Regions from separate parts of the Pantoea agglomerans genome, predicted to be linked through region 1. Evidence: riboswitches for the same ligand, from Rfam matches in the RefSeq annotation. Region 1 holds a riboswitch; each other region holds the start of a gene.
What was found. Region 1 has a riboswitch for thiamine pyrophosphate ahead of thiC (phosphomethylpyrimidine synthase ThiC). Riboswitches for the same ligand answer to the same signal wherever they lie in the genome.

Region 2: it holds a riboswitch for thiamine pyrophosphate, as region 1 does, so the genes downstream of both, thiB (thiamine ABC transporter substrate binding subunit) here and thiC (phosphomethylpyrimidine synthase ThiC) in region 1, are expected to answer to the same signal.
Region 3: it holds a riboswitch for thiamine pyrophosphate, as region 1 does, so the genes downstream of both, LB453_RS02430 (FAD-dependent oxidoreductase) here and thiC (phosphomethylpyrimidine synthase ThiC) in region 1, are expected to answer to the same signal.

The regions. Positions count from the first base shown of each region.
Region 1 is NZ_CP083809.1:3,779,189-3,783,320, reverse strand. It holds gene thiE (thiamine phosphate synthase) at 1-201, opposite strand, end outside; gene thiC (phosphomethylpyrimidine synthase ThiC) at 198-2,126, opposite strand; TPP riboswitch at 2,213-2,313, opposite strand; gene rsd (sigma D regulator) at 2,448-2,957, opposite strand; gene nudC (NAD(+) diphosphatase) at 3,110-3,880, shown strand; gene hemE (uroporphyrinogen decarboxylase) at 3,922-4,132, shown strand, end outside.
Region 2 is NZ_CP083809.1:3,380,693-3,384,824, forward strand. It holds gene LB453_RS18885 (MFS transporter) at 1-236, opposite strand, end outside; gene sgrR (HTH-type transcriptional regulator SgrR) at 486-2,147, shown strand; TPP riboswitch at 2,183-2,275, shown strand; gene thiB (thiamine ABC transporter substrate binding subunit) at 2,321-3,307, shown strand; gene thiP (thiamine/thiamine pyrophosphate ABC transporter permease ThiP) at 3,283-4,132, shown strand, end outside.
Region 3 is NZ_CP083808.1:523,156-527,287, forward strand. It holds gene LB453_RS02415 (HesA/MoeB/ThiF family protein) at 1-540, opposite strand, end outside; gene LB453_RS02420 (thiazole synthase) at 553-1,311, opposite strand; gene thiS (sulfur carrier protein ThiS) at 1,315-1,512, opposite strand; gene LB453_RS02430 (FAD-dependent oxidoreductase) at 1,496-2,437, opposite strand; TPP riboswitch at 2,578-2,697, opposite strand; gene LB453_RS02435 (DMT family transporter) at 2,739-3,668, opposite strand.

The sequences.
Region 1 (4,132 bases):
GATAAACAGACGGGCGTTGTAACGCTTGCCGAGCGCAATCGCCTCTGCAACCGCAGGCTCAACCGCCTCGTCCTGCTGATCTTTAATGCGCAGCTGGATCGTGCGCACGCCGGCCTCCAGCAGTCGCGCAATCCATTCCACGCTGTCGACGACGGGGTAGAGCCCTAAGCGCGGCGCGGTGGTGGGAAAGGGGGCGTTCACAGCTTCTCCTCGTTCAGCGCGTCGGCTGAGTGATAAAGCTCGCCGCCGCGGCGGCGAAAGGTTTCAGACATCTGCTGCATGCCGATTGCGATCGGCTGCGCCTCGCCTTGCTGACTGGCAGCATAGTCGCGCACCTCCTGGCTGATTTTCATCGAACAGAATTTCGGCCCGCACATCGAGCAGAAGTGCGCGACTTTGCCTGACTCCTGCGGCAGGGTTTCGTCGTGATAGGCGCGCGCGGTGTGGGGATCGAGCGCCAGGTTAAACTGATCCTCCCAGCGGAATTCAAAGCGCGCCTTGGACATGGCGTTATCGCGGATCTGCGCGCCGGGGTGCCCCTTCGCCAGATCCGCCGCGTGGGCGGCGATCTTATAGGTAATCAGCCCCTGCTTAACGTCCTCTTTATTCGGCAGGCCGAGGTGCTCTTTGGGCGTTACGTAGCAGAGCATGGCGCAGCCGAACCAGCCGATCATGGCGGCGCCGATGCCGGAGGTAAAATGATCGTAGCCGGGGGCGATATCGGTCGTCAGCGGGCCGAGCGTATAGAATGGCGCTTCGTGGCAGTGCTCCAGCTGCTCGGTCATATTGCGGCGGATCATCTGCATCGGGATATGGCCGGGGCCTTCGATCATCACCTGCACGTCATACTCCCAGGCGATCTTCGTCAGCTCCCCCAGCGTGTGCAGCTCAGCGAACTGCGCCTCGTCGTTGGCGTCCTGAATCGAGCCGGGACGCAGGCCGTCGCCGAGCGACAGAGCGACGTCATAGGCGGCGCAGATTTCACAAATCTCGCGAAAGTGTTCGTAGAGAAAACTCTCCCGATGATGCGACAGACACCATTTAGCCATAATCGACCCGCCGCGCGAGACGATGCCGGTGAGCCGCTTTGCCGTCATCGGCACATAGCGCAGCAGCACGCCGGCGTGGATAGTGAAGTAGTCGACGCCTTGCTCCGCCTGCTCCAGCAGCGTGTCGCGGAAGACCTCCCAGTCGAGATTTTCCGCAACGCCGTTGACCTTCTCCAGCGCCTGGTAAACAGGGACAGTGCCGATGGGGACCGGGCTGTTGCGCAGGATCCACTCGCGCGTCTCATGGATATAGCGGCCGGTAGAGAGATCCATCACGGTATCGGCGCCCCAGCGCGTCGACCAGACCAGTTTCTCTACCTCTTCTTCGATGGAAGAGGTGACCGCTGAGTTGCCGATATTGGCGTTGACCTTGACCAGAAAGTTGCGGCCGATAATCATCGGCTCCGATTCGGGATGGTTGATGTTGGCGGGAATGATGGCGCGTCCGGCGGCCACCTCCTGGCGCACGAACTCAGGGGTAATATTTTCCGGCAGCTGCGCGCCAAAGCCGTAGCCCTCATGCTGCTGGCGCAGCACTTCGCTGCGGATGCGTTCGCGACCCATGTTCTCGCGCAGGGCGATAAACTCCATTTCCGGCGTGATGATGCCCTGACGCGCGTAATGAAGTTGGGTGACGCGCCGTCCCGCCTTTGCACGCCGCGGCTGCGGCAGCCGCTCGAAGCGCAGATGGTCGAGCCCGTCGTCGGCCAGCCGCTGCTGGGTATAGCGCGAACTGGTGTGCGTCAGAACGTCGCTGTCGTCGCGCGCGGCAATCCAGTCGGCGCGCAGCTTCGCCAGCCCGCGCTGCACGTCGATAACCGCCTCGGGATCGCCGTAGGGGCCGGCGGTATCATAGACCGGCACGGCCTCATTCTCTTCATAGCGTGGACGATCTTTATCGCCGCCGAGCAGCGTCGGGCTAAGCTGGATCTCACGCATCGGCACGCGAATATCGTCGCGGCTGCCCTGGATCCAGATACGTTTCGAGTTGGGGAAAGCGACGCCGCTCTGAAGCGCCTCAATAAAGGCCTGCGCCTGAGCGCGCTGTTCACGTCGGTTGGTTTTGGTCGTAGACATAGCAATTTTCCTGTTGAGGGGGAACGTTGCTTGTCCGGAGTTCGGAAGGAGTAACAGAGACGGCAGGCAAAAACGCCAGCGTACTGATGATATTTACTCTTGTTCCCTTCGCAGGTTCTAACCTGATCAGGTTCCGCGGATCCCGAATTAACGGTCTCAGCCCTTGCGGGCACTCCGACAAGATTTCGTTTTACGCTTTACACGCAAAACGCCCGTGCACATGGCACAAAAAACAAAACGGGTTTTCGACGAGAGAACCGAAAACCCGTTCAGCATAGAAGGGCTGGTTCAGAATAACAAGCGATTTACAATTGGCTAACCTTAAGCCGGACGCGACAGCTGCGTGCTGTCGTTGGCTACCGGCGCGCGCACCAGGCTGTTGTCCCAGGCGAGCTGAATTAACTTGTCTTCCAGGGTAAAGCGCGCTTCCAGCACTTCGCCGACTTCCGACAGCGCCAGCTGAAAATCGACGCAGTTATCATCGTCGATCGACTGCTGCAGATGGCCGTCATAAAGCTGCATCAGGCGCTCGGTGTTGGCCTCCAGCGGCGGATAGACCTGCGCGGCGGCAATCATCGGGCTGTCGCCTTCCATCTCATTAATGATGCGCTCGTAAATGCTGAAGTGGCCAGCGGAAAGATAGTCGACCAGGCCGTGACAAAAATTGTCGAGCGCCTGCTCGTCTAAGGTGGTGAGCGCATCTTTGTTCGGCTTCAGCCCAACCAGATGGTAATAAGAAACAAGTAGCTGGCGACGGGCGTCCAGCCACGTATCTACCAGTTCGTTGCTGCCACCTACGCGCTCGGTCAGGACGTTTAACTGGTTAAGCATATCTGACTCCATGTAAAGAAAGTTCCCTTCCCGTCGCGCTGTGGCTGGCGTGGTGCCGCCTGCAAGCTGGACGATTTAGGGTATAGTTGTTTGTCTACACACTTAACATCAGGACTTCAGCGTATCGATAGGACGCTAAGGATGACGATTAGATGCAACATGAGATCTCAAGCGTAGACGCTGGATGGTGGATTGTCAGCCATGAACAGAAACTTTGGTTGCCGCAGGGCGATCTGCCTCACGGCAGCGCCGCTGCGTTTAAGCTGGCCGGAAGCAGAGCGCAGGCGGTTGGCGAGTGGCAAGGCGAAACGGTATGGCTGGTGTGTGAAAATCGCGATCGCGATATGTTTTCGGTGCGTCAGCTGATCGATGAAGAGCCGGGGCTGTTTCAGCTCGCCGGGCGCGCCGTACAGCTGGCGGAGTTTTACCGTTCGCATCGCTTCTGCGGCTACTGCGGCCACGAAATGCATCTGAGCAAGCATGAAAACGCCTGTCTGTGCGGACACTGCCGCGAGCGCTACTATCCGCAAATCGCGCCCTGCATTATCGTCGCTATCCGCCGCGGCGACGAAATATTGCTGGCGAACCATGCGCGTCATCGCAACAGCATTTATACCGTGCTGGCGGGCTTTGTCGAGGTGGGCGAGACGCTGGAGCAGGCGGTCGCGCGCGAGGTGATGGAAGAGAGTAACGTCCGCGTCAAAAACCTGCGCTACATTACGTCGCAGCCCTGGCCCTTCCCGCATTCGCTGATGATGGCCTTTATGGCGGAGTATGACGGCGGCGATCTGCAAATCGATAATAAAGAGCTGCTGGACGCCGGCTGGTACCGCTACGACGCGCTGCCGCTGCTGCCACCGCCGGGCACCGTGGCGCGCCGGCTAATTGAAGATACCGTCGCCATCTGCCGCGGCGAGGCGTAAGAAGTGTTACACTACGCGCCTGAAATTGAGAGAGTCCTGAAATGAGTGAACTGAAGAACGATCGTTATCTGCGTGCCCTGTTACGTCAACCCGTCGATATCACGCCGGTATGGATGATGCGACAAGCCGGGCGTTATTTGCCGGAGTATAAAGCGACGCGCGCCGTAGCCGGCGATTTTATGTCGCTGTGCAAAAACGCCGAACTGGCGTGTGAAGTGACCCTGCAGCCGCTGCGCCGCTATCCGCTCGACG
Region 2 (4,132 bases), 400 kb from region 1:
CGATCGCCGCGGCTGTCAGAGCGCTTCGCCACCAGCATGCTGACCAGGATGCCCGCGATGGCGTTAACGGTAAAAAAGAGCCCGACCCAGAGGGGGCGCGCCTGCACTTCTCGCGTCAGAAACAGGCTCAGCGTCGGCGCCTGCAGCGCGCCGGCAACGCCGATCATAAAAGAGGCGGCCATAAAGGCGAGAAAGACCGGATTGATACGGCGCTTCCGGGTTAACAGCGACTTCATAGCGACATCCCTTTACGGTGGTAAAAGCAGGAAAACAAGAGAGAGGATTCTAGCGCAACAGAAAAAAGCCAGCAGGAAAAATCTCTGCTGGCGGTGTAATTGCACCCTACTCAGAAAGATCCCGCCGCAGCGGAATCGTGGTCGAGCGCCATTCCGTATTGAATGCCTCCCGCTCTTCCAATAGCGCTCAGTTTGCCCTTAATATGAGGCAGGAAAAACTGAGCGCTTTTCACAGGGAGTTCCTCTTTTATGTCCTCATCACGCCTTAAGCAGCAGTTTATCCGCCTGTGGCAAAGCTGCCAGGGCGAAAGCCAGCTGGTCACGCTCAGCGAGCTGGCTGAGCAGCTGCACTGCTCGCGTCGCCATATGCGTAACCTGCTTAACGCGATGCAGGAGGCGGGCTGGCTCACCTGGCAGGCAGAGGCGGGACGAGGCAAGCGCTCGCAGCTTATTTTCCGTTATACCGGCCTGGCGCTGCAGCAGCAGCGCGCTGAGGATCTGCTGGCGCAGGATCGCATCGATCAGCTGGTGCAGCTGGTGGGCGACAAGGCGGAGGTGCGCCAGATGATCCGCGCCCATCTCGGCCGCAGCTTTCGCCAGGGTAAACATATTCTGCGCGTGCTCTACTATCGCCCGCTGCTAAACCTGCTGCCCGGCTCGCCGCTGCGCCGTTCTGAAACGCATCTGGCGCGTCAGATCTTCAACGGCCTGACGCGTATAAATGAGGAAAACGGGGAAGTAGAGGCGGATATCGCCCATCACTGGCAGGCGATCTCGCCGCTGCACTGGCGTTTTTACCTGCGCCCGGCGATCCGCTTTCATCACGGCCGCGAGCTGGAGATGGCGGACGTGACGTCGAGCCTGGAACGCCTGCGTCCGCAGCCGCTCTTCTCCCATATTCAGCGCATTGATTCACCCGCGCCCTGGACGCTGGATCTCCATCTGAGCGAACCCGACGACTGGCTGCCGTGGCTGCTCGGCAGCGTCAGCGCCATGATCCTGCCGCGTGAATGGCCGCAGATGCGCGACTTCGCCCGCCATCCGGTCGGCACCGGCCCCTATCGCGTAGTGCGCAACCAGCAGAGTCAGCTGAAGATCGAGGCGTTTGACGACTACTTTGGCTTTCGCGCCCTGATCGATGATGTCTCTATCTGGGTGCTGCCGGAGATTAGCGACGAGCTGGTTTACGCCGGCGTGCGTCTGCAAGGTGCCGCCGAGGATGAAAAACTGGAAGAGAGCCGTCTTGAAGAGGGCTGCTATTTTCTGCTGTTCGACCAGCGCTCCGCTCAGGGACGCGATGCCGCCGTCCGGCGCTGGCTCTGCCATCTGCTGAATCCCGTCGCCCTGCTTAACTATGCCGAGGCTGGCTACCAGCGCTACTGGTATCCCGCTTACGGCCTGCTGCCGCGCTGGCATCATCGCCGCGATCTTACGCCGGCGACCAAGCCGCCCGGGCTGGAGAGCCTGACGCTGACGTGGTACAGCCAGCACGTGGAGCATGAGGGGATCGCCAGCGCGCTGCGCCCGCTGCTGGCGCAGCATAACGTGCGGCTGATTACCCGCGCGGTCGAGTATGAAACCTGGCATCAGGGCGAGGCGGAAAGCGACATCTGGCTCGGCAGCGTCAATTTCACTCTGCCGCTGGAGTATTCGCTGTTCGCCCAGCTCTACGAGCTTCCGCTGCTGCATCACTGTCTGCCGCTCGACTGGGAAGCGGACGCCGCGCGCTGGCGAGGCAAAACCCTGCCGCTGGCGGAGTGGAGCAAACGGCTGCTGGATGCGGATAGTCTGCATCCGCTGTTTCATCACTGGCTGCTGCTCGAAGGCCAGCGCAGCATGCGCGGCGTGCGCCTGAATACCCTCGGCTGGTTCGACTTTAAATCCGCCTGGTTCGCGCCGCCGACGCTGTGACGCTTTCCCCCTGGCGACGAAATGTCTAGAATGAGCCGTTCTCAACGGGGTGCCTGCAAAAGGCTGAGAGAAACCCGTCGAACCTGATTCGGTTAATACCGACGTAGGGATTTGAGAGGCTGCTACGCTCAGATCCTTTGCGACTCATAACAATTCTCCCTCAGGAGCGCAAAGTGGTTAAACAGATCCTCCCTCTGCTGATGTTGCTGTCCGTGCCGGCGCTGGCGGCAAAACCGGCCCTGACCGTCTACACCTACGACTCCTTTTCCGCCGAATGGGGCCCCGGCCCGGCGGTGAAAAAAGCCTTTGAGGCGCAGTGCGGCTGCGAGCTGCGCTATGTGGCGCTGGAGGATGGCGTCTCGCTGCTGAACCGCGTGCGCATGGAAGGCAAAAACAGCAAGGCTGACGTGGTGCTCGGCCTCGATAACAACCTGCTACAGGCGGCGCAGCAGACCGGCCTGTTCGCTAAAAGCGGGGTCGATCTCCATAACCTGACGCTGCCGGGCGGCTGGCAGGATCAAACCTTCGTGCCCTTCGACTACGGCTACTTCGCCTTCGTCTATGACAAAACGCGCCTTAAAAACCCGCCCACCAGCCTGAAAGAGCTGGTGGAGAGCCCGCAAAAATGGCGCGTGATCTACGAAGATCCGCGCACCAGCACCCCGGGTCTGGGTCTGCTGCTCTGGATGCAGAAGGTTTACGGCGACAAGGCGCCAGAGGCCTGGCAGAAGCTGGCGCAGAAAACCGTTACCGTGACCAAGGGCTGGAGTGAAGCCTACGGCCTGTTCCTGAAAGGGGAAGGCGATCTGGTGTTGAGCTACACCACCTCGCCCGCCTATCACCTGATCGAAGAGAAGAAAGAGAATTACGCCGCCGCGCCGTTCGCCGAAGGCCACTATTTGCAGGTCGAGGTTGCCGCGCAGCTTGCCAGCAGCAAGCAGCCGAAGCTGGCGCAGCAGTTTATGCAGTTTATGCTGACCCCCGCCTTCCAGAACACCATCCCGACCGGCAACTGGATGTATCCGGTGATAAAAAGCGATCTGCCCGCGGGCTATCAGACCCTGAGCGTGCCGCAAACCGCGCTGCAGTTTAGCCCGCAGGAAGTCGCGCAGCAGCGCGCAGACTGGATTAGCGCATGGCAACGCGCCGTCAGCCGCTAATCCCACTCTGGATGGTGCCGGGCAGCAGCGCCGCGCTGCTGCTGTGCGGCGTGGCGCTGCTGGCGTTCGGCGCGCTCTGGGCCAGCGCGCCGACGGGCGACTGGCGCGCGCTGCTGCACGACAGCTATCTGCACCACGTAGTGCGATTCTCTTTCACCCAGGCATTGCTCTCCGCCCTGCTGTCGCTGCTGCCTGCGATACCCCTGTCGCGCGCCCTCTACCGACGGCGTTTTCCCGGCCGTCAGCTGCTGCTGCGCCTCTGCGCCATGACGCTGGTGCTGCCCGTGCTGGTGGCGGTATTCGGCCTGCTGACGGTCTATGGCCGCGTTGGCTGGCTGGCGCAGCTCTGCCAGCTGTTCGGCGTCGACTACCGCTTTTCGCCCTATGGGCTGCAGGGCATTCTGCTGGCGCACTGCTTTTTCAACCTGCCGCTGGCGACGCGCCTGATGCTGCAGACGCTGGAGACGATTCCGGGCGAGCAGCGTCAGCTCGCCGCCCAGCTCGGGCTGCGCGGCTGGCATCTTTTCCGCCTGCTGGAGTGGCCCTGGCTGCGCCGCCAGCTACTGCCTACCGGCGCGCTGATTTTTATGCTCTGCTTCGCCAGCTTCGCCACCGTGCTCTCGCTGGGCGGCGGCCCGCAGGCCACCACCATTGAGCTGGCGATCTTTCAGGCGCTGAGTTACGACTACGATCCCGGCCGCGCCGCGCTGCTGGCGCTGATCCAGCTCGCCTTCTGCCTGACGCTGGTGCTGCTGAGCCAGCGCTTCAGCAAGGCGATACCTGCGGGCAGCGCGCAGCTGCGGGGCTGGCGCGACCCGCACGATT
Region 3 (4,132 bases), on a different replicon from region 1:
CGCGGTCGCACAGCTGGCGGCCGAGGCGGGCAGCCGCGGAAACAGGGCACGATAGCCCGGCGCGGTGCCGCAAAAGCCACCGACATAGCCCTGCCGTCCCAGCACCGAGGCGCTGATCAGCGGAATATTGCGCAGCTGGCAGGCGTCGGAGAGCGTATAGGTCACGGCGAAGCTGTCCGCCGCGTCGATCGCCAGGTCCACCTGCGACAGCGCCTGCCCGACGGTACTGGCGCGCAGCGCCTGCTGCTGCGCCTCGGTGATGCAGTCGCGGTTGCGCGCGGCCAGCGCACGCGCGGCGCAAAACGCCTTCGGCTGGCCAACATCCTCCTCGGTGTAGAGCGTCTGGCGATGCAGATTGTGCAGCTCCACCCGGTCAGGGTCCCAGATGCGCAGAAAGCCGACGCCCGCCCCCGCCAGCAGCGGCAGCAGCGCCGATCCCAGCCCGCCCGCGCCGACCACCAGCACGCGCGCGGCGCGCAGCCGCCGCTCTCCCGCCTCGCCGATTTCCGGCAGCATCTGCTGCCGCTGATAACGATTCATCATCTTGTCCTGTTAGCTGAGCTGCGCCAGACCAAACACTGGCGTTGACGCGGCGGCCATATCGCGCCGCTCCATCAGGCCCGCCTGATGCGCCTGATGCCCCGCGCGGATCGCATCCGCGAAGGCGCCCGCCATCGCCGCCGGATCCTGCGCTTTCGCCACCGCGGTATTGAGCAGAATGGCGTCAAACCCCATCTCCATCGCCTGCGCCGCCTGGCTCGGCGCGCCGATACCGGCGTCAATCACCAGCGGCACCCCGCTGAACCAGGCGCGGAAGCTGCGCAGCCCTTCGATATTGCGCAGCCCCTGACCAGAGCCGATGGGCGCGCCCCAGGGCATCAGCACTTCGCAGCCCGCCTCCAGCAGCTTTTCGCCGACAATCACATCCTCGGTGGTATAGGGAAAAACCTGGAAGCCGTCCGCGCAGAGAATGCGTGCCGCCTCTACCAGCGCGAAGGGATCGGGCTGCAGCGTGTCGGCGTTGCCGATCACCTCCAGCTTTATCCAGGGGGTGTCGAAGAGTTCGCGCGCCATATACGCCGTGGTCACCGCCTCTTTCACGCTGTGGCAGCCAGCGGTATTGGGGAGCACGCGGCGGTTGAGCTGGCTGAGCAGATCGCGAAACGCGCCGCCCTGGCTGCCTTCGCGCCGCAGGCTGACGGTGATGATCTCCGCCTCCGCAGCGCAGATCGCCTGCTGCAAAACAGCGGGCGACGGGTAGCCAGCGGTGCCAAGCAGAAAACGCGAACGGGGAACAAAGCCGTAGAACATGGTTTAGCCTCCCTGCATCGGCGACAGCACTTCGAGACGGCACCCCGCCTCCAGCCGCTGGCTCTCATACTGCGCGCGCGGCAAAAACTGGCCGTTATAGGCGCTGGCGACGCAGGCGGCGTCGATCTGACGCTCCTGCAGCAGCGCGGCGACCGTCGCCGCCTCGGTTTCCACTCGCTGACCGTTAAGTTCGATTTGCATCATTCGACTCCTGACTAAGCAGTTGTATAAGCTGCTGCGCCATGGCGGGCGCAAGCAAAAAACCGTGGCGGTACATGCCGTTAAGGGAGAAAACGCCGTCGCGGTAGCGCACTTCGGGCAGGTTATGGCGATAGGCGGGACGCCGTCCCGTCCCGCTCTCGACAATGCGCGCTTCGGCCAGCGCCGGGTGGATGCTCCAGGCGGCGCTGAGCAGCTCCATCATGGCGCGGGCGCTAATCGGGCTGGCGTCGTCGCTCTCGACCATAGTGGCGCCGAGCATAAAGCGGCCCCCGGCGCGCGGCACCAGATAGCAGGGAAAACGCGGATGCAGCAGCCGGATCGGCCGGGAGAAATGAAGTTCGTCGCACTGCAGGATCAGCATCTCGCCGCGCACCGCGCGCAGTTCAGGCTGACGTTCCACGGCGTGAATGCCGCGGCAGTCGATAAGGGTTCCGCCTGGTTTACCGCGGTGAAAGGCGACGCCGCGCGCCTCCAGGCTGGCGCGCAGCTGGCGCAGGGCGTCGCGCGGATTAAGATGCGCTTCATCGGGAAAAAACAGGCCGCGCGCAAAGCGCCCCGCCAGCTCAGGCTCAAGCTGCGCGGGATCCGCCCACTGGTGCTGCCGCGTCATGCGGGCAAAGCGCGTCAGCTCCGCCGCGTCGCGCGGCGACGCCACCACCAGCGTGCCCTGATGCGCGACGCCGTCAACCCGCTGCGCCCACCATCCGGCGGCGCGCTGCCCCAGGTCGATAACCTGTTCAGGCGCGCTCTCCCCTTCGCAAAAAGGCGCCAGCATACCGCCTGCCCAGTGCGACGCGGGGGTCTCGTCGCTGACGATTACCTCTGGCGTTTCGCCCTGTTCAGCCAGCAGCGTGGCGACGCATAGCCCGGCGACGCCGCTGCCGAGTACCGACCAGCGGCTCATGACGCGGTCCTGACAGAGAAAAGTGTTTGAAATAGAGTTAGGTTCACGCTGGCCTCGACGTTGACGACCCGTGATACGTGAAGGGAAAGAGCGTGAGCAATGATCGAGCTCGCGCGGCAGGCATCTCATAAAGCGTAAAAACAATGAGATACAAGTCTTCCTACGCCAGTATCAACTGGGTCAGGTTCAAAGGGTCGCTAAACCGCGCGCTGCGCTATTAGCCTCTCAGTCTCTCTGGCGAGACTCCCCCGACGGCCATTAGTTGTAGGGCAACTGCCTGCCCGACGTCAAGTACGGCGTGTTAATCAGCGGTCTCGCTGCGGGCAGTGAATCGCGCTGACGCCACCCGGCGCCGCTCGCTTAAAACCGAGTAGATACCGGCGAACGCCACCAGGCTGGCACCGATCAGGGTGAGCTTTTCCGGCAGCGCGCCCAGGAAAATCACGCCGATAATCACCGACCAGAGCAGCGAGCTGTAATCGAACGGGGCCAGCAGCGAGGCGTCAGCGTAGCGCATGCTCAGCGTCAGCAAAATTTGCGTCAGTCCGCCGCACACGCCGCATCCCAGCAGCAGAAGCAGCTGCTCGCCCTGCGGAAAGCGCCAGCCAAACGGCAGCGTCAGCAGCGAGGTGGCGCCGGTCATAGCGGTAAACCAGAAGGCGATCGCGCCCGGCTTCTCCTTGCCGCTCAGATAGCGGATCTGAATCAGCGCGCCCGCCGTGCAGAGCGCCGAGAGCAGCGCCAGCAGCACGCCGACGGAAGCGGCCAGGCTGGCCACCGTCAGCCTGGGCGGGCCGCTGAGCGACAGGTGGCCGGAAAGCATAATCACGATCCCCGCGAAACCGGCCACCACCGACAGCCAGCGGTTGAGCCGCACCTTTTCACGCAGCACCACGGCGGCAAGCAGCACGGTGAACAGCGGCGCGGCGTAGTTGATGGCGGTGGCGTCGGTCAGGGAGATATAAATCAGCGAGAGATAGCTCAGGTACATGCTGCAGGTGCCCGCCAGGCCGCGCCCGATATGCCCTTTCACATTGCGGGTTTTTATTCCCTGAATAATGCCGCCCTGAAAGGTCAGCCATAGCAGCAGCGGTATTACGCCTACCAGCGAGCGGAAGAAGATCACCTCCCCGACCGGCAGCGCCCCCTCCAGCCCTTTTACGCAGGCAAGCATCAGCGTCGAGCTAAGGGTCGCCATAATTTTAAGTGAAATTCCCGTCGACGCGCTCACGTCGCGCTCCTTATTTGCCCGATGCAGAAAGTGAGCCTTCAGGTTAACGCAAAGGCGCGGGGCAGGCGGCGGGAAACCGCAGTAAATACAGCGTATTCTGCCTTTATGAACCTGACGCGCAGCATAAATATGCGCGCGATTTTTCCACCCGCGCCACGCTGCCGTCAAAAAAAAATTAATTACCGGTTTGCTTAGGGCGAGTGAATATAATTTCTCGCCGCAGCGGCGTACGCGGCCATCGCCAGACAAAGCGGCCGCAGCTGAAAAACCAGGCCAGAATAAATTTATATATTTCCGCAGACGCAAAAGCAGAAACAATATCCAAGCAACTGAAGTTAATAGGATTTAAACACTTGCCCTCTCTCAGCACTCGCTGGCAACCTCAAGTCACCGCAGGTTATATAAATCGTTTACTAAACCGTCAGTTAAATAGCCGTGGCAAAAAAAACAGCGCTGCTCGCCCT